3 regions of the Acinetobacter sp. WZC-1 genome follow, and region 2 is predicted to be linked to each of the others. Evidence: predicted binding sites of a transcription regulator. Region 2 holds the regulator's gene; each other region holds the start of a gene.
What was found. Region 2 encodes PhoB, which activates phosphate uptake and scavenging genes when phosphate is short. Its sites were predicted from a motif close to TGTCATNAANCTGTCATAA; they were not measured.

Region 1 (2,279 bases), 1.1 Mb from region 2:
AGGCACATGGCGTCAATATCACCGAAGCACTGGATTGCATTAATGCATCCAGCGGTAAAAGTGGTGTGACTGAAAGTGTGTTGCCACAGCGTATTTTAAATCGAAGCTTTCCCCTGACTTTCGCACTCGCCCTACTGGCCAAGGATACCGGCATCGCTGTTGACCTGATCAGGGAAGCGCATATTTCTGCACCCGTCACAGTCCTGACACAAAGTTTAATTCAGGCCGCCAGTGACCTTGCCGGCCCGGACCATGATTTTTCCGCAGCGGTAAAAATGTACGAATCATGGAGCAAAATTACATTAGAATAATTTTTCGCCATTGTATTCGGGGTATTGCGCTATATAATGCCTTACAAGACAATTTAATGTCAGTTTGAGGTCATCTCATGAATAAATTTGCCGTCGCTTTATTTTCAATGATATCCGCTCTGACCGCAGTACATGTTTCCGCTGCTGATCCTGCTCAGGAATGCAAAAAGTTGCAGGATGACAGCAATCTGATCTATGCTGCCCGGGGCTTTTGCTTTAAAGACCCTGAAAGTAAAGCCAGATATGGAAACGAAAACTGCTTTACCAGCAAGCCGAAATTTTCAGAGAAAGAACAGCAGCGTCTTGATGAAATCAAGACCCGCCAGAAAGAGCTGAACTGTAAATCATAATATTTAATGCACGCCAGTGAAGGACATAATCATGGCTTACGATGACCAGAATATATTTGCAAGAATTTTAAGGGGTGAACTCCCGGCGACCAAAGTCTATGAAGATGATCAGGTCCTTGCATTTATGGATATCATGCCGCAGGCCGATGGTCATACCCTGGTAATTCCTAAAACCCCGGCAGTCACCCTGCTTGATTTACCACCGGAGGCTGCAGCCTATACCATACAAGTGGTTCAGAAAATTGCCCGGGCAATTGAAACCGGATTGGGTGCAAAAGGTCTTGTACTGATGCAGCTATCAGGCGTTTCCGCAGGACAGACTGTGCCACATGTCCACTTCCACCTGATTCCAGGGTCTGTGCATGAGCTTGGAAGACATGCCGCCCAGATGGGTGATATGGAAAGAATCAAAGCCATCGCTGAAAAGATTAAAGCAGCACTTTAAAATTTCTCTGTACAAACTTTAACCCCCCATACACACCTGAATGAGGCAACTGCCTCATTTTTTGTGTTTGCATAAACATAATTCAAAACTTTCTGAGATATCCGTCACTTACGATTCATAAAACTGTCATTTTACTTTCACCCAACTGTAACAAAGTTTACAGATACTGCATGCAAGTTAGTAAGTTCTGTAATTTTTTGTTCGGAGCTTGCTGCATAAAAAAGTGAAACAGGCATATGCCATTTTGAACATGTTTTGGAGAAATCTCAATGAAAAAAGTGCTACTCGCTGCAGCAGTTGCATCACTTGGCTTAAGCGCAGCGCAAGCAGCGCCTACATTGTATGGTAAACTCAACGTTTCTTTGAACCAGGTAGATAATATTAATAACGCTGGTAACAAGGAGACACAATTAAACTCAAATGCTTCACGTATTGGGGTTAAAGGGGAAGAAAAGTTAACAGATAAAGTAAGCGTTGTATATTTGGCAGAATGGGGCTTTGCTGCTGATGGTTCAGGTTCAGACTCAGAATGGAGTGCACGTAACCGTTTTCTTGGTCTGAAATTTGCCAATATTGGTACACTGAAAGCCGGTAAATACGATTCTTACTTCAAAACTGCGGCAGGTAAATATCAGGACATCTATAACGATGATACAAACCTGGATATTACCAGAACCATGTATGGTAAAGAACGTCTGAATAACACTATTGGTTTTGAAACAGATAAAAATCTGATCATTCCGGGCCTGCAATTTAACATCCAGGCACAAACGGGTGAAGCATCAACAACTGATCCAGTAACTGGTGCTACAGGTGATGACAGCAAACGTGACGGTTTAGACTCTGTTTCCACATCTCTGACCTATGAAAATAAAGACTATGGTTTTGCCGCCGGTATTGCAGGTAACTTTGGTATTCAGGGTACCTATAACGGTTTAGATTCTGCACCCCGGTATTATTCTGATGCATTCCGCCTTACAGGTTCTGTTGATTTAACTCAAATTGGTGCAGATGGTCTGGTATTCGGTGCATTATATCAACATGCTGAGCCTACAGATGATGTTGCAGCCTATACAGACCTTGAAGAAAAAGCATGGTTAATCTCAGCTACTTATAGCATTCCAAGTACACCCTGGGCATTAAAAGCTCAATACCAGTCTGCAAAAACTGAGT
Region 2 (2,279 bases):
TGTTCAAAGGCACGTTTCCAGCGGGGGTTTAAGTCTTCCTGATCAGTAAAGGTTTCAATATAGCCACTGAGTACGGTCAGCGGGGTCCGCAGTTCGTGGGAAATATTGTCCACAAAATCCTTGCGCATCTGCTCAAGGTTATGAATGCGTGTCACATCGTAAGCCAGCAGCAGCCGGCTTTCACTGCCGAAACGGGTCAGTTTGATCTGTACATAATTTTCTTCAAAAACAGAAGACTGAATTTTAATGCCGTCCGGTGAATCATCGATATGATTAAAATATTCAAAAAAGTCCGGCTGACGGATAATGGTCAGGATATTGCGGCCACGATCCTGTGGCTGAATACCCAATAAGGCTTCTGCTGCCGGGTTCCACCACTCGATCTGATGTAATTCATCGGTCAGTATGACGGCTTCAGTCAGGGCAATCAGCGATGATTGCGCCCGGTCAATCAGCCCCACCATTTCTGCCTGTACAATCCGTTCCTGGCGCTGCGCACGGTAAACGTTAAAGAGCAGGGCACCCCAGATACCATCCAGGTTGGGGGGGGCATCATAAGGACGGTTGGAAATCCATTCATTAACCAGGTACAGCGAACGCAGTTGCAGGCTGAAAAATACAGCGAATGCAACAAGAATGCAGATCCAGAAATATCCGGTCCCTAAGCCGATAAACCCGCCAATGATGAATAAAAAGGCTAAAAGGCGTAAATCCTGTTTAGCAAAAGTCCATAAGTTGCTGTAACGGAATTTTTTATGTTCATGTGCAAGATCAGGGACGGGATAGGGCTCATACATACAATTAAATTAACCCAGGGCAACATCAGCACGGGTAGAAAAACGATAACCGGTGCCACGCACTGTCTGAACATAACGATCTGCGCCAAAAGGTTCAAGTACTTTACGCAGGCGACGGATATGTACGTCAATGGTCCGGTCTTCAATATAAACGTTGCCACCCCACACCTGATCAAGCAGCTGTGCACGTGTATAGGCCCGTTCGGGATGTGTCATGAAAAATGCAAGTAAACGATATTCGGTCGGACCCATTTCCAGGAAGTGATTGCTGAAGCTGACCCGCTGGCTGACCGGGTCCAGAATCAGGCCGTTGGCATCAATCGATTTTTCACCGCTCAGTGCATTTGCCCGGCGTAAAACTGCCTTAATGCGGGAGACCAGTTCACGGGTGGAAAAAGGCTTGGTCATATAGTCATCTGCACCGGCATCAAGCCCCTGCACTTTATGATCTTCTTCCCCGCGTGCGGTCAGCATGATGACCGGAATTTCAGAGAGGTTTTCATCACGTTTCAGCCGGCGGCATAAGTCCACCCCACTGACACCGCCCGGCATCATCCAGTCCAGCAGAATAAGTGCCGGACGCTGATCGACAATCATCTGGTGCGCCTGTTTGGCATCCTCAGCCTGTAGACACTGAAAGCCTGCCATGTCCAGGGAGGTGTGGATCATTTCCCGTATCGGAAGTTCGTCATCGACGATTAAAATGTAGTCATCTTTCACAACGCAATACCCTATTAATGAACGGTGGACTGTTTTATTTATGACAGGCTTATTACAAAGATTAATTATGACAGTATCATTGCAAAAAGGTAGCATTCGACGGTGCTGGTAATGTTTTGTGACAATTATGGATGGATTCGTGAAGAATAAATGACAAAAAATTTACATAAATTTATTCATATTCAACAAATTGTATTCAGAGGTGTCATCATTCTGACATCACTGATAATAATGTCCTTCAAATGTTATTTCTTCGAAAATGTATCCAGCAGGGAGATGAAGATAATACGACAGGCCTGTAATACCTCTTCCTGCGACATTTTAAAGCCTCCCATGACCCAGCGTACGGCAACCTGAGTTACATAGCCATTCAGACCGGTTGCGATCAGCGAGATTTCTTTTTCCGACAGGTCAATATGCGGCATCATCAGCATAACAAAAGCATGAATCATGCGGTCAAAACGGCTCATGGTTTCGTGAATGGTGGCATGATTATGCAGTTCCTGCACCAGCATGGCATCCACATAGATGATACGGGCCATTCGTGGGTCGTTTTTCAGCATGCCAAAGAGCGTAGCCAGGCCGGCATCAATCATCTTCCGGGGGTCAGAAGACGCCTGCATCACTGCCTGCATGACATTTTGCTGTAAGGTTCCTATCAGCTCCATAAAAATCGTCTGAAAAAGATCCTCACTCTTTTTGAATGATTCATAAAAATAACGTTCAGTCAGCCGGGCCTCAATGCAGACATCCTTGACAGTG
Region 3 (2,279 bases), 2.2 Mb from region 2:
ATGGCATCTGCCCCCAGTGCACAGTTAAAGCCAATGGAGAGCAGGTCACCATGACGTACCGAGTTCCAGAAAGCTTCTGCAGTCTGCCCGGTCAGGGTCCGGCCGGATGCATCGGTAATGGTGCCGGAAATCATCAGTGGTAATTCACGGCCAATGTCCCTGAAAACCTCCTTGACGGCAAAAATGGCCGCTTTACAGTTCAGGGTATCAAATACCGTTTCAATCAGAATAATGTCTGCACCACCTTCAATCAGCGCATGCGCAGCTTCTATATAGTTATCTTTCAGTTCATCAAAGGTGATGTTACGAAATGCCGGATCATTGACATTGGGCGAAATGGAGCAGGTGCGTGAGGTTGGTCCCAATACACCGGCAACAAAGCGGGGCTTATCCGGCGTTGAATATTTTTCACAGGCTGCTCTGGCAAGACGGGCCGCCTCCCGGTTGATTTCGGGAACCAGTTCTTCCATGTGATAATCCGACATGGACACCCGGGTGCCATTGAAACTGTTGGTTTCAATGATATCTGCCCCGGCATCCAGATAAGCTTCGTGAATGCCCTGGATAATCTGCGGCTGAGTCAGCACCAGCAGGTCGTTATTGCCTTTTAAATCGGATGCCCAGTCTGCAAAGCGCTCACCACGATAATCCGCCTCTTCCAGTTGATGGCGCTGGATCATGGTCCCCATGGCACCGTCGATAATCAGGATGCGGCTGGCGAGAAGCTCTTTCAGCGTACTAAGCGTGGACATAAATAAAACCCCGGCAATGCGGATGAATCTAATAAAATGGGCGATATTTTAGCAGAATTCAAGGGGGATTCAGCAGAATTCAGATGACGAATCATGCCAGCTTAAAATGAATGTTTATATTGAAATTTTTATGCATCAGGCTGTGTTCAGTCAGGGATATCAGGCACGGCAGATTGATTTTTCATCAATTTGTCATAATTTTATGGAAGAATTTACGCCCAAAAAAAGAAAATAAAAATAATGAGAAAAGGGTGACGGGGTAAATTATTATATTCTGACAAACATATGGCGGTATTTTTTTTGCACTTAATTCATTGTTTTAATTTTATTTTTTGGCTTTATGCTGAAAATTTACCCAACCAGTATCCAGGTGAGGGGGCAGGGAATCCACGTCGCCTGTCAGTGAATTGTCATATAATTGTCACAATTTAATTCAACAATAAGGGGATTTTTTTCCTCTTAATCGTCTGCATGAACCTAAATTTACCTTCTGCTCCAGATTCGACTTATCCATCGGCGATTGAAAAATCGACCAATGTCCATGTTCCGACGCCAAAATTTTTTATACCGGTCTTTCTGACGGTTATTATTGCAACGCTTATTTATATAGGCGTACAGGTCAGTACAGATCTGGCGCATGTTCCTCCCTTAAGTCTGTATTCAGTCATTTTACTGGCAGCGGCGCTGCTGATTGCGCTGGGTTTTGAATTCGTCAATGGTTTTCATGACACTGCCAATGCCGTTGCAACCGTGATTTATACCAATGCCTTGCCTGCACCGGTTGCCGTCATGTGGGCCGGTTTCTGTAATTTTCTGGGTGTGATGGTTGCCAGCGGTGCAGTTGCTTATGGAATTATTGCTCTGTTGCCGGTTGAGCTGATCATGAATGTCGGCAGTGGAACCGGTTTTGCCATGGTGTTTGCCATGCTGATTGCAGCAATTATGTGGAATCTCGGGACCTGGTTCCTGGGAATTCCGGCTTCCAGTTCACATACCCTGATTGGTTCAATTCTGGGTGTGGGCATCATGAACTATCTGTTGCATGCCTCAAGTGGTGCAAGTGGCATAGATACGGATCAGGTCATCAAAGTCGGTAAGGCCTTACTGTTTTCACCGTTAATCGGTTTTGCCTTTGCTGCGCTGGTTTTCCTGTTGATTAAAGGTGTATTCAGAAAACAGCTGGAATTATTTCAGCCACCTGAAGGCAATAAGCCGCCGCCGCCATTGATTCGTGCCATTCTGATTTTTACCTGTACCGGGGTCAGTTTTGCCCATGGTTCAAATGATGGCCAGAAAGGTATGGGATTAATCATGCTGATTCTGATTGGTCTGGTGCCACTGGCTTACTCATTGAATAAAAGCCTGGACCAGCAGCATCTGCAATCATTTGAACAATTATCTGCGCAGACAGCCACGGTAATTTATGCGGATCATGCTGCAATGCCGGATGATCAGGCACGTCAGGTGCTGACCCGGTATATTCAGACACGTGAAATTCAGGCGGAAGTGCTTCCTGCACTGGCGGCG

Region 1: the regulator PhoB is predicted to act here: its motif matches at 1,220-1,238, upstream of ACT6PV_RS08940 (porin).
Region 3: the regulator PhoB is predicted to act here: its motif matches at 932-950, upstream of ACT6PV_RS04090 (inorganic phosphate transporter).

What each region holds. Positions count from the first base shown of each region.
Region 1 is NZ_CP199370.1:1,919,199-1,921,477, forward strand. It holds gene ACT6PV_RS08925 (NAD(P)-dependent oxidoreductase) at 1-311, shown strand, start outside; gene ACT6PV_RS08930 (YARHG domain-containing protein) at 389-661, shown strand; gene ACT6PV_RS08935 (HIT family protein) at 693-1,106, shown strand; gene ACT6PV_RS08940 (porin) at 1,376-2,279, shown strand, end outside.
Region 2 is NZ_CP199370.1:3,028,512-3,030,790, reverse strand. It holds gene phoR (phosphate regulon sensor histidine kinase PhoR) at 1-797, opposite strand, end outside; gene phoB (phosphate regulon transcriptional regulator PhoB) at 807-1,517, opposite strand; gene ACT6PV_RS14050 (TetR/AcrR family transcriptional regulator) at 1,763-2,279, opposite strand, start outside.
Region 3 is NZ_CP199370.1:863,525-865,803, forward strand. It holds gene metH (methionine synthase) at 1-752, opposite strand, end outside; gene ACT6PV_RS04090 (inorganic phosphate transporter) at 1,224-2,279, shown strand, end outside.